Regions from separate parts of the Lactococcus muris genome, predicted to be linked through region 1. Evidence: a T-box and tRNA genes for the amino acid it is inferred to sense, from the RefSeq annotation. Region 1 holds a T-box; the other holds one or more tRNA genes.
The links. A T-box is a leader RNA that pairs with one kind of tRNA and senses whether it is charged. The one in region 1 lies ahead of trpS (tryptophan--tRNA ligase), so its partner is inferred to be a tRNA-Trp.
Positions count from the first base shown of each region.

Region 1 (7,744 bases):
CCGGAACTTCTCCTTTCATAGAACGGTAAAGGTGCAAGTTTTCGAGGTACATTACTGGATCATTGTTTTCAATGGCAGCCAAAAGAAGTCCTTTAGCATCTGCTGGATTTGATGGCATAACGACACGAAGTCCAGGAATTTGAGCAAAGAGCCCTTCGATAGAGTCGGCGTGCATTTCAGGTGTTTTTGTACCGATGCCATAAGGTGTACGGATAACAATTGGGTTATGACGTGTATTGTTGAAACGGTAACGTGTACGAGACATTTGTCCAGCAATGGAGTCAAAAACTTCATAAACAAATGTACCAAACTGGATTTCCATGATTGGACGGAAGCCTTGAGTTGAGAGACCAATTGCCAAACCACCAATACCAGATTCGGCAAGTGGTGTATTGAAGACACGGTCTTCACCATATTTTGCTTGGAGTCCATCAGTTGCACGGAATACCCCACCATTTTGCCCAACGTCTTCACCGAAGATTAATGTATTTTCGTCACGTTCAAGCGCCAAGTCAAGCGCTTCTGTGATTGCTGCAATATAAGTTTTTACTGCCATGTTTACTTGCCCTCACTTTCAAATTTTGCAATTTGCTCAACCATTACTTGGCTAGGTACTTCGAGTGTATTTTTCAAAAAACTTGATATTTTTTGTTTTTCAACATTGTTTGCTTTCTTGATGTCTGCATCGATACGCGCATCAAGTTCAGCGATATAAGCTTCTTCTTGAGCCTCATCCCAGATACCTTTTTCAGTCAAGTAAGTGCGCATACGGAGCAATGGCTCTTTCGCCCACCAAGCATCAAGGCCTTCTTGGCTACGGTAACGAAGTGGGTCATCACCAGCTGTTGAGTGAGGCTCCAAGCGGTTAGTAAGGGCTTCAATAACGACTGGACCGTTACCAGCAACAGCCCAAGCGCGTGCTTCTTTAGCTGCCAAGTACATCGCAATAGCATCGTTACCATCGACAACGATAGATGGTGCACCAGCTGCCCAACCTTTAGCTGCCAAGTGAGGCGCCGCTGTTTGGAGTTCACGTGGTGTTGAAATTGCATAGCCATTATTTTGGATAAAGGCAACAAGTGGTGCTTTGTAAGCAGAAGCAAAGTTAATCCCTTCATAAGTGTCCCCTTGAGAAGAACCACCATCACCAGTGTAAACAAAGGCAACGGCATCTTTTTTACGCTTTTTCAGTCCTAAAGCGACACCAGCCGCTTCAATATATTGTGCACCGATAATGATTTGTGGGAACCAAGATTTTACTTCAGCGCCTTCGTCTGTTGTATACTCGTTACCGAGTTGGTGTCCACGAGACCAGAGGAGCCCTTTCCAGATTGGCCAGCCTTTAGCATAAATCTGTGGCAAGTCACGGTAACCTGGGAAAAGCCAGTCTTCATCAGTGAATGCAAAAGCAGAAGCCATTTGAGAAGCTTCTTGACCTGCAGTGGGTCCAAAGAATCCCATACGACCTTGTTTTGCAAGTTTCATGCAACGGATGTCGATTTGACGGCTAAGCAGCATGTTTTTAAAGAGTTCTACTAAATCTTTATCTGAAAGATCGGCGCGCTTAAGACCCTCTTCGTCAACGATTTTTCCGTTTTCGTCTAAGATTTGGAGCGTCGGAAACGCGCTGTCTTGTAATTCTAATTGTTTTTTGAAATCGAGGATTTTTGTGCTGTTTGACATAAATATCTCCCTTTCTTCTTCATTCTCGTTTTTTTAAACCAATTCATCAGCCTTGAAAAGCTGTGAAAGTTCATTGTTTTCAATTGTTCCAAAATATTGTCCTTCTTTATTCTTTTCTAGAACCTTAAGTACAGCATCTGGATTAAACGGAAGACCTATAAAGTCTTGTTTGATGTCACGCCAATCGCGGACACCCAAGAAATCCCCCAAGAAATTAATATCAGTAATCAGACCATTATTGACATCAACTTGGATATCAATTGATCCACCAGTAAATTTGGCGTGGTTATTGAAACTGAACTTAGGACTTTCACCGTAATTCCAATCCCAAGTCGAAAATTGCTCATCACGTGCAGCTTTTATACCCGCCAGCTGTTCATCATTCAGAACATATTCGCCATCCTTACCCTGATTGGTTAAGTAATATTTGAGTGCATCAATAAAAGTATCTAAATTCAAATCAGGTGCAAAGTCCTTGATATTTCCGACACGTGCGCGTACAGATTTAGCAGCCTTAGAGACAAACTTTTCATCAGAGACATTGAGTGAACGAATCATCGCCTCCACGTCAGTATCCCAGAGCAAAGTACCATGATGCATAAGGTAACCACCGGCGTAACGCTGTGCATTACCAGAAACTTTCTTTCCAGCAATTTCAAGATCATTTCTTCCAGTAATTTCAGCTTCAATACCAAGAGAACGAAGCGCATCATACATGGGTTTCACGAATTGATGAAAGTTAACTTGGGCTGAACTGGCTACAGGGACAAAAAATGTAAAACAAATATTTCCCTCGTCATGATAGACAGCACCGCCACCAGATACGCGCCGTACAACTTGCACATCATGTTGATCAATATAATCTTGATTTATCTCAGCAAAAGTATTTTGGTTACGTCCGACGATAACAGCACGCTTGTTTTGCCAAAGGGCAAAAACAGGCTCCTCTGCCTTCAGATTATTTAATAACCAAGAATCCATCGCAATGTTGGTATAGGCATCCTGCCCGAGATAATTAATATATTGCATAGATTCTCCTTTCATTAGAAATATATGTCAAATGTATTTCCCATTTAACACATACAAACTCATTATATCCCTTGTGAAATAGAAAGTAAAGGAAAATGACTCCGCTATCATAAGCGACTATTGTACAATTTTATGATAAAGTTTGTGAATTTTTTCTGGATATAAAAAACATGCGTAGAGCATGTTTACAATGAGAGGAGTTTTATCTTACTTTTGACTGATTTTTCGAATTTTGAGCGCTTTTTCAGGAAAGTCTGTGAAAATTCCAGATATGTTATGCTGAAAAGCTGAGTACATGTCTTTTTCTGAATGAATTCCCCAAAGCCGAATCGGTTTACTGCCCGGTGCTAATAGTTTCTTATGTCTAAAAACATAATTTTTTTTCAAATGAAGGCTTGTGATAAAGCTTCCTACTACGGAGAGATCCACTCTTTGAAAAGTTTTTCCTGCAAGATAGGCGATTTCGTCTTTAATGCCTAGTGCGTGTAAGTTGCGAAGTGTGTTTACATTAAAAGAAGAGTAGATGACTTTAAAGGGAAAAGTTTGAGTGTTCATCAAAGTAAAGAGCTGTTTTTCAATACCAGGATAATTTATGATATCGGTCTTAATCTCTATGTTCAGATAACCTGCAAAGTTTTCCTTTAGCAGCAAATTCAGAACTTCTTCTAAAGTGGGTATTTTTTCTTTGTAGAAAGCCTTGTCAAACCAAGAGCCAGCATCGAGTTGTTTTAATTGGGCTAGGGTCATATCACAAACACGGCCTCTTCCAGAAGTTGTTCGATTAACTTTTTCGTCATGAATGACGACCAGATGATTATCTTTAGACAGGTGGACATCGAGTTCGATACCGTCTGAGTTTACATGCAGAGCTTCCTGAAAAGCTGCCAAAGTGTTTTCAGGTCGATTACATTTTGAACCTCTATGGGCAAAGATAAGACACGTGCCCTGAGGAGGAGAGTTTTTTTCAAAATTCACAGTTAAAACATCTGCCTTTCTAGCTATCATATTCTTCCTCAATAGCAGTGACAAAATCACGCATAATTTTATCTCTCTTCTGGGCTAATTTTTTAGCATGCGCTGTATTCAATAAATCTTTGAGCAGAAAGAGCTTTTCGTAAAAATGATTGAGCGTTGTCCCTTCACTTTGATGATAGTTGCTTTTACTAGAAAAATGTTGAGGTTTTATGGTGGGGTCATATAAGGTGCGACCTTTGGACCAGCCATATTCTAAAGTCCGCACAATGCCCCAAGCGCCCATCGCATCAATGCGGTCGGCATCTTGGACGATTTGACCATTGATGTCGAGTTCTTTTTTCTCTAAAAGATTGGCAGAATAACTCATATTATCAATGATGTAAAAGATTTTATCCTGTTTCTCTTTAGAAAAATCTAAGGAGGTTAAGAAGGCTGCAACCTCTTGTTTTTGTTGGGCGACATCGGAGCAGATCTTTTCATCATAGGTATCGTGCAGGTAAGCAGCAGCAATAACTAAATCAGAATCTGCAAGGGGTTCCGTAGCAAGGATTTGTTTTGCGAGCTTGACAACACGACTGACGTGATCAAAGCCATGTCCGTCATAGTTGTTCTCATAGATTTTTTTGGCAAAGGCAGCAATTTTTTCTTGAGTTGTCATAAGTTTTTGTGTTCTTTTATTTGGCATCAAAGTAGTTAAGGCCCATCGCTGATTTTACTTCAGATAAGGTATTTGCAGCAACAGCACGTGCTTTTTCAGAGCCATCTTTAAGCATGTCATAAACAGCCCCCATGTCTTTAGCGAATTCGATGCGGCGTTCACGAATTGGAGAGAGTTCACGGTCGAGAATGTCTAATAAATAGCGTTTAGTTTTTACGTCTCCTAAGCCGCCCGCTTGATAATGCTCTTTCATCTCAGCGATAGTAGTAGCGTCTTCCTCACGTCCAAAGACATCAAGATAATGGAAGACCATATTGCCCTCAATTTTACCTGGATCCTCAACCTTGATATGGTCGGGATCTGTATACATGCTCATCACTTTCTTTTTAAGCGTATCCATATCATCAGCCAGATATATGCCATTACCAAGCGATTTAGACATTTTTGCATTCCCGTCAAGGCCAGGAAGACGTCCTGCCGATTCATTTTCTGGATAAAGTCCTTCAGGTTCAACCAAGACATCACAGTTGTATGCATTATTGAAAGAGCGTACAATTTCGCGACATTGTTCAATCATTGGTTTCTGGTCGTTCCCTACAGGAACCAGATTGGCTTTAAAGGCTGTAATATCTGCGGCTTGAGCGATAGGATAAACTAAGAAACCGGCAGGAATGGATTCGCCAAAGGCTTTTTGCGCAATTTCTGTTTTAACGGTAGGGTTACGTTCAAGTCGTGCTAGGGAAACCAAATTCATGTAATACATTGAAAGTTCAGCCAGTTCAGGAATTTGGGACTGGATAAAAATGGTTGATTTTTCTGGATCGAGACCAGCAGCCAAATAATCTAAAGCCACGTCTCCAACAGATTGGATAATTTTTTCAGGTTCCTTGGCATGGTCGGTGAGAGCTTGTTGGTCGGCAAGGAAAACAAACATGTTATATTTTCCTGTGTTTTGTAGTAGCACACGATTTTTAAGTGAGCCAACATAATGTCCGATATGGAGTTTGCCCGTAGGACGATCGCCAGTTAGGATTGTAGGTTTATTCATGATAGTTCTCTCCTTTTTGAGGTACAAATTTTTGTAACAAAAACGCCCGTAAAGCATTGTAAAAATACTTTACGGGCGTTATCACGCGGTACCACCGTAATTCGAAATTCTTTAAGAATTTCCTCGAGCTCGTCATAGAAACGAGTGCTTTGTTAACGGGAGCAGCCGTGATTTATATTGCTTAAAATCATTTTGTTATTATCAGTCCATTCACTTTTCTGAAAACACTGGCTTGCACTACCGCCAACTTCCTAAAGAATTCTTTGAAAAGTTACTCTTCTGATAGTTCAAATTCTACATTTATTTTCACATAATGTCAAATATGTCTGAGTCCAATCTCTTGAAAAGGCCATAATAAAATCCTATACTTGGGCTATAGGCTATCCAACTATTTATAATATGAAAAGGAGAAATATATGGCAAATGTATCCACAGCATCCGCACAATGGCAAGGGGATTTAGAAAATGGTTCAGGTACCATCAGTCTAGACTCTTCACAGGTATTTACTGATACGCCCTATAATTTTGAAGCGCGTGCAGAGCATTCAGCATCCATAACAACACCTGAAGAACTTCTGGGTGCAGCTCATGCCGCTTGTTTTAGCATGGCATTCTCATTGCTTTTAAGCGAAAAAGGTTACAAAGTCGATAACATTTACACCCAAGCAGATGTGACCTTTGCGGTAACAGCAGACGGTCCTGCAATTACAAAGATTCATCTGAAAAACCAATCGAAAATTGCTGGGATTTCTGATGACGAATTTCAAAAGTTAGCAAAAGAAATCGAAGCAACATGTCCGGTTTCTAAAGCTTTGATTTCAGTTCCTATCGAGTTGGAAGCAGAATTGCTCTCCTAGTTTAGAGTGACCAACTGCAGGTAAGATAGGAAACGGCAGATAAAAAAGGAGTTTTGCACCGTTGTCAGAGAGTTAGAAATATGTTGCAGACTGTCAATCAAGTGTTAACCTAATTTACAGTAAGTACTTCATAAAGAAGTGACAGATAAATTGTAATTAAAAGTACTAGTAATAGTGCTTTTTTATTTTTGTGTACCGAATTTAAGAGCATAAGGAGGCTTTTGGAGATAAAATCAGACTGTTTCCTTAATATTCATAAGAGGACTTCTCAATATTTTTTCGATATTTATAGTAGAATAGAGAGAGGAATTTCGCAAACCACACCATAAAAAAAGAAAAGTAAACTTTTTAAAGGTTTACGCCCTAGAGATGAGGGAGGTGCACGTATGCAAAAAATGAAAACAAACAAAAACGAAGTGCTTAAAGAGTTGGCACAGTTGAAGCGTGACGAGCTTTTTGAACGTTTAAACACGAGCTTTACGGGTTTGAACGCTGAACAGGCTGAGGAACGTTTAGACGAATATGGACCGAACGTGGTTGCGAGTCAGCAACCCATTCCCTGGTATATCATACTGCTTCATGCTTTTAAAAATCCTTTTGTTCTTGTCCTTGCTTTTTTAGCAGCTGTTTCGGCATTGACAGGAGATATGGAGGGGGCACTTTATATGTTGCTCATGATTACCGTATCTGCTGGTGTAAGTTTTGTGCAGGAATACAAATCACAAAAGGCTTCAATTGCTCTGCGTGAGATGATTGAGAACACTACAAATGTTAAGCGCGGAGCGGAGAGTTTTGAAATCCCCATGGATGAAGTTGTCCCAGGAGATATCATTCAGCTTCAAACGGGAGATATGATTCCAGCGGATGCTATTCTTCTCTCACACCGTGACCTCTTTATCAATCAAGCCTCTTTAACCGGTGAATCTTTCCCTGTGGAGAAGCGTTTACCCGAAGATTTAGATGAAGACGAGCAAATTGACTGGAAAGTAATCTCTGCGCTTGATGCGCCCAATGTTCTCTTTATGGGGACCGATGTCTTATCAGGAAATGGAGAGATTTTAATCGTTAAAACTGGTGCTTCAACTATGTTTGGCGATATTGCCAGTAAGGCAACTACTACAAAGGTTGAATCATCCTTTGATAAAGGTTTGAGCCGTGTGAGCCGCATGCTTTTGACCATGGTTGCTATCATGTTTCCTATCGTATTAATTTTGAACTGGGTAACTAAGGGAGATTTTGAAACATCATTCTTCTTTGCAATCGCTGTAGCTGTCGGTCTTACACCCGAAATGCTGCCAATGATTGTCAATGCCAACTTGGCTAAAGGCGCAGTAGCACTCAGTAAAGAAAAAGTTATTGTCAAAAATTTATCGGCTATTCAAAATCTCGGCTCAATGGATATCCTCTGTACAGACAAGACAGGTACGATTACAGAAGACCGTGTCGTCATGGTTGAATATGTAAACTCACGTGGCAATAAGGCAGATGAAGTAT
Region 1 covers NZ_BAAFQO010000013.1:42,769-50,512, forward strand. The annotation lists gene ACGHCK_RS08550 (alpha-ketoacid dehydrogenase subunit beta) at 1-556, opposite strand, end outside; gene ACGHCK_RS08555 (thiamine pyrophosphate-dependent dehydrogenase E1 component subunit alpha) at 559-1,683, opposite strand; gene ACGHCK_RS08560 (lipoate--protein ligase) at 1,717-2,712, opposite strand; gene ACGHCK_RS08565 (glycerophosphodiester phosphodiesterase) at 2,920-3,687, opposite strand; gene ACGHCK_RS08570 (HD domain-containing protein) at 3,707-4,345, opposite strand; gene trpS (tryptophan--tRNA ligase) at 4,362-5,393, opposite strand; T-box leader at 5,462-5,684, opposite strand; gene ACGHCK_RS08580 (OsmC family protein) at 5,810-6,250, shown strand; gene mgtA (magnesium-translocating P-type ATPase) at 6,637-7,744, shown strand, end outside.

Region 2 (7,744 bases), on a different contig from region 1:
ATATTATAGTACATCTTACCGTCTGGAAGTATATCTGGACCAAGATTTTCTCGAAAAACATCCGTCAATATTTGACTAATTTCCACCGCAAAATCATGAGCATCAAGATAGCTCACATTTCCCTCCTGCAATAACTGAAAGGCTTTTTTAAGTTTTATACTTTTGGAAGTCCGAACATCAAATTCAGCGTTAATGGCATCCAAAAGTCCTGGAACTATATCTTCCATGCTATACCTCCGCCTCATCTACCGCTTGAGCTAGTGGCGTAGCTGAAGCAACTGGAACGACTGGTGCTTTTCCTCCGACAATCCCAGTCAAGTCCTGGATCGTTTCCGCAGTCATGAAACCTGGTATGGCTTGATTGAGCTTAATGGCTCCATCGCCAATAATTGACAAGGTGCTGGCGTCTGGTTCAAACATCGGTTCCCACTTGACTTTTGTATTTGAGAACTGGCTGCGCAAATATGGGAAATCATCTCGCAAGCAAGCCGCTACATAAGCCACATTTAAGAAACCAGACCCAAGGCTGCGCTGTGCTTTTTTCCCAGCAAGGATTAAGTTTGCATGACTAGCCTTGATAGCCTCTGCAGAGGAAGGATTATCAGACACAAAGCCCAAGTCATCCATAGTCAAGCCCATTTCTCCCGCAAAACCAGCCGCAGCCGTTTTAAGCTGTTCAGTAAATGGAGTCATGCTTGATGTTGTAAACTGCCCAAGTGTTGGCTTGTCGCCGTCTTCGTCCTTGGTGAATTCCAGCATACTTGAAACAGTCGCTTTCCATTTATCCATAGGGTCAGAATCAGCAGAAGTCCCCACCGCGTATTTTTGCGGGAAGGAGTAAAACTCAGCAGTCACATCTGCACGCTCCAGCGTTCGCTTGGCGTATCTCTGATAATACATGCCTGCCCGCGTAATCCTTGACCTTCCAAATGGTCGAACTGCATCAGGACGGTGGATAATTGGCACTAAGAGCGGATGTCCAGCATTGTGGTAGCTTGAAAAATCCTTCGATTTATCCGCATGATAATAATCCGTCCGGTTAGGCAAGAAATGCGCTTCAAGAATCGGGCTATTATGCTCATCTCGTTCAAGTACCGCATAACCTTCCGTCAAAAGCCCAGTTATTGGGTCGATAACCCCCGTAGCGTTGCTGGCTTCGATGACCTGCAAGCGCACCTCGCCATTATCTCCTTTTGAAATATAAGTGAAGCTGCACGATGCAATCAGAGTCGACAAAATGGCGCTGTCTGAAAAAACGTCAGGGTTATTTGCCTGAAAAATCTCATTTACTTCAAAACCATCATTGGCGAACTCTCGGAAAATAAGACGGTCTGCCAGAGTGTCCACTCCTTTAGCCGTCCAGCCCAGAACTGCGCGAAATCGTGCCCTCATTTCTGGCGGGATTGTGATTCCAACCGTCATGTCATGGTGTTTCATCGCATATTGCTTATATCGCATATCTACCCGCGATTTATGAGCAGACAGCTTTGTTTTCAGGTAACTCATGCCTTTTCCGGCCATTTATTCAACTCCTTTCAGTTGTCGCGCGAGAAAAAATGTACAGTGACGGCGTGAAGCTCGGGCTGAGCCCAGGGGAGGGGGATACGCCCCCTAATTTTTCCGCTGTCGCATTTTAAATCTCTCCTAATATTTTTATCCAGAAATACCTAAGACACGTAAGAAGCCCAATCACGGCTCTGTGGAAGGTTCCTGTTGCCAATTACCTTAGGTTCTTCCTTCTTCACGTTGAATAACTTGTCAGACTTCTGTCTGTTGCATGTCCAGTGAGCCAGCTGCAAGTTCTCCATGCTTGATGGATGTCCGCCTTTGTTGATTGGAACAACGTGATCAACAACTGGACTCAATGGATGTGGTGCCTTGAGTTTCTTATCAATGGGCTTGCCACATATCCCGCAAGTGTTCTGTGTCTTAAGCAGTCGCTTCTTGTTCTTGTCAAAGCCTACCCGGTGGGCTCCTGTTCGGTCAGCTCTTAAAGTCATGTCCCCTCCTTCAATATCAAAATACAAAAAGCCGCCATTTCTGACAGCTTTATCTATATAATATTCTTATGCAATAACAAGCATAGCAATTAACCCTATAGTAATAAGTAAAAGTAAAGCAAATTGCAAATTTTCAATTAGGCTTAACTTTTTAAGTGACGAATTTATGTTATTTGAACTATTATTCAATACATCATTGTTACTCGAATACTCTAATTCTTTCAAACTTTTATCTATATTTTTTATGCCTTCCATACTTTTTTTGAAACTTATTGAAGAAAAATGAATACCTTTTATAAGATTAAAAATTAAAATTAAAACAACATACGCTATGGCTGAACTAATGAGAATGAACTGGTTATTACTACCAATTTTAACCACAAAACTAGATAAAACTGTTGCAACTATTATAAGTATTTGCTTGGAAAATTCATCAACTTTACTATCAATACTTTTATCTACGACTTGATTTAACGTTGATGCTTGTTTAGCCAAAGAGGTTTTTAATCTAATAAAATCTTCCATCTTTTCATTAATAAAAAGAGAATAGTTAGATTTTAATGTCTGTAAAATTCTATCCCAATTGATATTTCTAATCTCAGTATCGCTTAACACTTTACTAAGTATAGTTCTGAATATTTTTAGCTTATCATCATATCTATACTCATCATCAAAAATATATTTAATGATTGAATATATATTGCTGTTATCAGGAGTATCTGGAAGTTTTTCCTTTGAGAAATTCAAAGTTTTGTTATCAGTTAAACTTATCAGATAATCATCACCAATTCTTTTCTCAGCAATTAAATCAATAAATGCCTCAAATATTTCTCTGGAGAACTTCTCCTGTATATTCATAGGAATTAAATCCGGAAGGACTAGTGACTTTTTTTCTGAATAATGTTTATCTTTAAAGAAAGCAGCCCAATTTGTTTTTAATTTAAGTGAGTATTTTTCACTATTATTAATTAAATTTAATAAAATTTCATTATTTATTTTTCTGATATCTTTGAGTTTAAATTTCTTGACCACTTCTCGAAAAATTTCGTTTATATTTTTTTCTTTTATAATATTAATTTGTGTAGTATGGCATAAATCGTATGTTATAACAATTTTAATATCTGCCTCCGTAAAATTAATCTGTTGAAAACTATCCTTCGTGCCTAACTCAACTTCATCAACTTCCACTTTAATTTTATCGTTTAAATCTTCAATAGTCTTTATAAAATAATTTTTATCTTCTGGTAAACTACTAAACTCAATAATTTGTTTCACTAACAAGTTTTCAATTAAGTTGAAACGTTCTATTATATCTGAATGCTTTGAAGAAAAATCAATAATATTATGATATAGGTCTCTCATTATTCATTTCTCCTCTCTAATCCAAGTTATATTGTCTTTTCTAATTTTATTGCATCTCTTTTTACTTCTACTATTATATATGGTTCATCTTTTTTTTCAAGGTTTTTAATTTTTACATCCCCTTCTTCTATGCTCTTTTCTGAGATAACCAAATTAATATTTTTCCCTCCTTTCAAATCTTTAATAATGTTTTTCGAGAATCGACTGGATTCTGCAGTAAAAGAATAAGTAATTGCTGAACTTTGTTTTTTAGCTTCTCTAAAAACTTGCAAACTCAAATCGTCCACATCAATACTATCTTTTTCTAGTTTATCTTCGGATAGAAATTTAGTTTTTAGAGTATGAGTTATACTATCAAAATTTGAATCTCTGCGTGTTGAGAACATATTTCTTATCTCATTTTGTATGTCCTTCTTTTTGAAGTCTGGCAAAAGATACTTACTTAAGACCTTTGGGAATGCCCTAAGCAGAATCTTAGTAACTTCTGTCGGTTTATCCGGGATAATTTCACTATTTAAAAAATCCATAAAATGATTAGTGATATCTGGAGTTTGACGATCAATAACAACTGCATGTCGTATACTCATTTCATCATCACCGACAGTAGTTTCTTGTTCTTTTTTAAAAGTCAAACTTTCTCTTTCAAATACAATTGCTGCTTTTTTTAATTTTGCTCCAGAATCAGGTAACAAATCATTTATTATAGATAAAATATCACCGCTAAGTTGAAGCCCCTTTTTAGCTTCCATTGTGAGTACTCCAAGACATTTTTCCCCTTCATAACTTGAGTCAAATATAATAAGTAGAAAATCTTTTTTCTGTGCTTGAGCCAATTTATTATAAAAACGAGTATTTAAAAGCTTTGATTTTTGATCAAACTTATCATAAGAATCAAATATTCCCTCAAAATATTGCAAAAAAGGAGAATCTATTTTTTTAAACCTACTATTTCTTGTTCTTTTTGATTCTAAAATATCTTTAACATGTTTATTAAAAAATTTTTGAATTTCTTCTGTTAAAGCTCCACTTTCAGCAGTATAGATTTTCCCTGCACTAGGCTTCATACCTGATTCAGTAATTTTATAATGAAAAATCCTTAAGTATTCCAATGTTTAGGTTCCTCCATAATAATACATTAACCCTTATATTATAGCACTAATAATAAAAATATAAAAATACCTGTATTTTTAATTGTTAGATGTTTAAATATATTCTACAGTTAATTGAAAAAATTCAAAAAATTATTATTTAAAGGAATAATCATATCAAAAAAATCTCAGTAAATACCTGCTACAGATTATGCTGGAATCGAACCAGCGCTAACAGTTTTGGAGACTGCTGTACTACCACTATACGAATAACCCTTAATTGTGCGGTTTTTCTCCAACCACAATAACACTCTCATTATTAAGCGACTGACTCAATAGGCTCTACTTAAAGGAGCAACTCTCTAAGCTCCTATTGCTTCTCTTTTAACGTCAGGGCTGAGAACGAAACTCACCAACTTTCACATGATACAGATTTAATATGTTAGCAATATAATCTGTTAGGTTGCCTTATGCTACTCGTACTAAGCGCTTTTCTTATACCAGAATTTCTTCTGTTCACGGCAAATCGGATTGTTTTGCAATTACTAAGGTTTTGAAGAAGATTGCAAACTCCTACCACTAACTTAGCCGAACGACCAGTTACTATTTCCTGCGCCGTCCAATTCTATCCAACGAAAAGACCTATGCTCTATGATTATGTTATTGTGGCACGCCTCCATTTTCACACTAGCTTTTACTAGTTCCTCTATCTCTCACGAGCTTTGGATGACTTTCCAGCAGGGCTATCACCATGCCTCATGTTAGCTACTTTAGGTACTTCCACAAGTACCAAAGAAGGCTCTCGGACAAGTATCACCTTGCTTCAACCGAGATGCACAAATGGGAACTTCAGGAATTGAACCTGAGACACATAGAACTTCAATCTACTGCTCTACCAACTGAGCTAAGTTCCCAAATGCTGGTTTTATCGTCCAGCAACGTCTCGCTACGTAAAGTAGCTCCTAACAGCTATGAACAATGTCAGCACTCTTTACTCAACCGAACTTTTTCATGTGTCTTTGCTTATTTGTTCATGATACAAGTATATCACTGAAAACATGGTCTGTTGTCCACATTATGTGCTATTTTTGTCCAACGGATGTGCAAGCATTATGGCTCCAATCCCGACCATCTTATAATCTCTGCTTTTAGCTCTACATAGCGATTATGAACTGTGCTTCGACTCATTCGCATTTCTTGCTCAATTTCCCATTGTTGCATATTCTTTTTCCAGCGGAGTTCACAGATCATCTTGGCATCTGGGTAAGAATGATACCATGCTTCAATCTGGTTCTTCTGATACTTTAGATTGATTATTTCTGGGTCATTCTCAATCTGCTCCTTAAGTAAAATAGCGCGCTCTTGTTCAGATACACCGCTATATGCAGTGCGAATTCCGAGATTATCAATCTTTGATTTATACCTGTATCTATTTTCAATAGCTTCAATACGCTTGTCAATAAACCCGTTCACATAATCACGAATAAGTCGATCTATTTTGTCAATCTTAGCCATTATTAACACCTCCAAAAATGATATAATAGTGTTAGTAACATAGTATTTGTCAAGCCCGTCGCCAGCGGGCTATTTTTAATGTAATAAATTGTCTAAATTTCCTGTTAACATTGCAACAATCACAATTGCACTTAAGCAAATAAGAACCAGTATAAGAACTATTTCATTACCATGTAAGTTTTTCATCCTACTACCTCTGTTTAATCGCATATCATCCCTCCTTACCTAACAGCAGCCTGCATCTTGAAAAATGTAAATACGTTCTTCTGTTTCAGTTGTTTCAAAAACCGCACTTGGTTCTGGCAACTCTCTCAGCACAGGGTACTTACTATATTCAGATTCCTCATCATTAAGCTCTTTAACTTTTCGCATATATACATCTAGAGCATCACGTCCTACGACAACCAAGCCGCCGCCGTCATGATAGTAATCTGTTAACCCTTCAATATATTCAAAAATATAAACTTTCATTCCTCAACCTCCACAAGCTCAACACCTAGCGCCTTGCTTGCGAGATAGGCAACTGCTAAAGCATTAGCATTTTCAGTTTGTCTATCCCAAAGAAGCAACCGTTTGTGTTCTTTCTCGCTAAAATGCATTCTTGAAAGATTATATATGCTCGAAATACCAACGTCTTTCGGATAAAGTTTTTCGAATCCAACATCCAACAATTCCGCAATTTTCTTCGGTATGCTGAGCTTGGGCTGATTATTTAACGTTGCTTTAGCGTAATCTTGAACATCAGACATTTCAAACGGTAAATCATAAATGAAAATCTGATCACATCCCCAATGATATTCACGACTTGCATTTGCTATTTTTTCTAAAGCTTCAGTTGCTGTTTTTGCTTTAAATTCCATTTTACTCATCTTCCTCTCCTATGTCTGCGAGTGCTTTTTTAATCCATTGTTTATATTTTTCTTTCATGCTTCCTCCGCCTTCTTCATATTGTTTTCTCCTCAAATTCATCTTTTCGTGCCACTTTCTTTGCAATCGTGATAGGCAACCCGTACCGATTCGCAAACATTTTGGCCTTTATTTTGAACTCAGGCAAAAGCATCCCTTTCACGTCCACGACTTTAACCAGTTGCCCAGCCTCATCATAGAAAGTAAAGTCCGGCTTGTAGGCAATCTCACGGTATGCCTTGCCATTCATTCGGAATTTCTCTTGCAAGACAAACTTTTCTTGCATCCGCATGTTCGGATTGTGCTTGTGCAGCTGATAATAAATGCTTTCCGCTTTGCTGTCGAATGTGATGTCATCAACAGTCACTTTCTTTGCGCCGTATTTATGCGCCATCCTTCGCCTCCTTATAGGTATCATCTAGCCAGTCCATGAGCATGAAAGTTTGCTTCATGGCCAGCGGGTGATTATTGTATTTTGTTGATAATTCACCAAGCGACATGATCACCCATGTCCAGAAATCTTCTTCAAAAAATCCGAGTTTGATCGCCTGTGAATTACACTTTTCAATCCATTCTTTTACGTCGCTGAAAAATTTTTCATAGTTCATAGTCGTTGCCTTGCCACCTTCCTGTGTTGGGGTCATAGACAATCAGCTCATTTGTCTGCATCAATCTGAAAAACCAATTCATAGCTTCATCATCATTTTTCAAATAATTCATGACTTCGCTTTTTTCATAGCTAAACTCATGACCAGGAATCGTGTGATAACTCGGAGGCATTTTTCTAACACCATCCAACTTTTTTGAAATTCTACCTTTTTTCATTTCACTTTTTTTCAACCTCATTTTTCTAATTTTTCCATCCACCTCGCG
Region 2 covers NZ_BAAFQO010000007.1:72,455-80,198, forward strand. The annotation lists gene ACGHCK_RS05635 (hypothetical protein) at 1-227, opposite strand, end outside; gene ACGHCK_RS05640 (hypothetical protein) at 229-1,521, opposite strand; gene ACGHCK_RS05645 (HNH endonuclease) at 1,668-2,000, opposite strand; gene ACGHCK_RS05650 (hypothetical protein) at 2,067-3,362, opposite strand; gene ACGHCK_RS05655 (nucleoid-associated protein) at 3,389-4,471, opposite strand; tRNA gene ACGHCK_RS05660 (tRNA-Trp) at 4,656-4,726, opposite strand; tRNA gene ACGHCK_RS05665 (tRNA-Phe) at 5,292-5,364, opposite strand; gene ACGHCK_RS05670 (DUF722 domain-containing protein) at 5,561-5,965, opposite strand; gene ACGHCK_RS05675 (hypothetical protein) at 6,191-6,436, opposite strand; gene ACGHCK_RS05680 (hypothetical protein) at 6,433-6,825, opposite strand; gene ACGHCK_RS05685 (DUF1064 domain-containing protein) at 6,909-7,265, opposite strand; gene ACGHCK_RS05690 (hypothetical protein) at 7,255-7,479, opposite strand; gene ACGHCK_RS05695 (hypothetical protein) at 7,469-7,696, opposite strand.
Region 2: it encodes a tRNA-Trp, which carries the amino acid that the T-box ahead of trpS (tryptophan--tRNA ligase) is inferred to sense. The anticodon was not compared.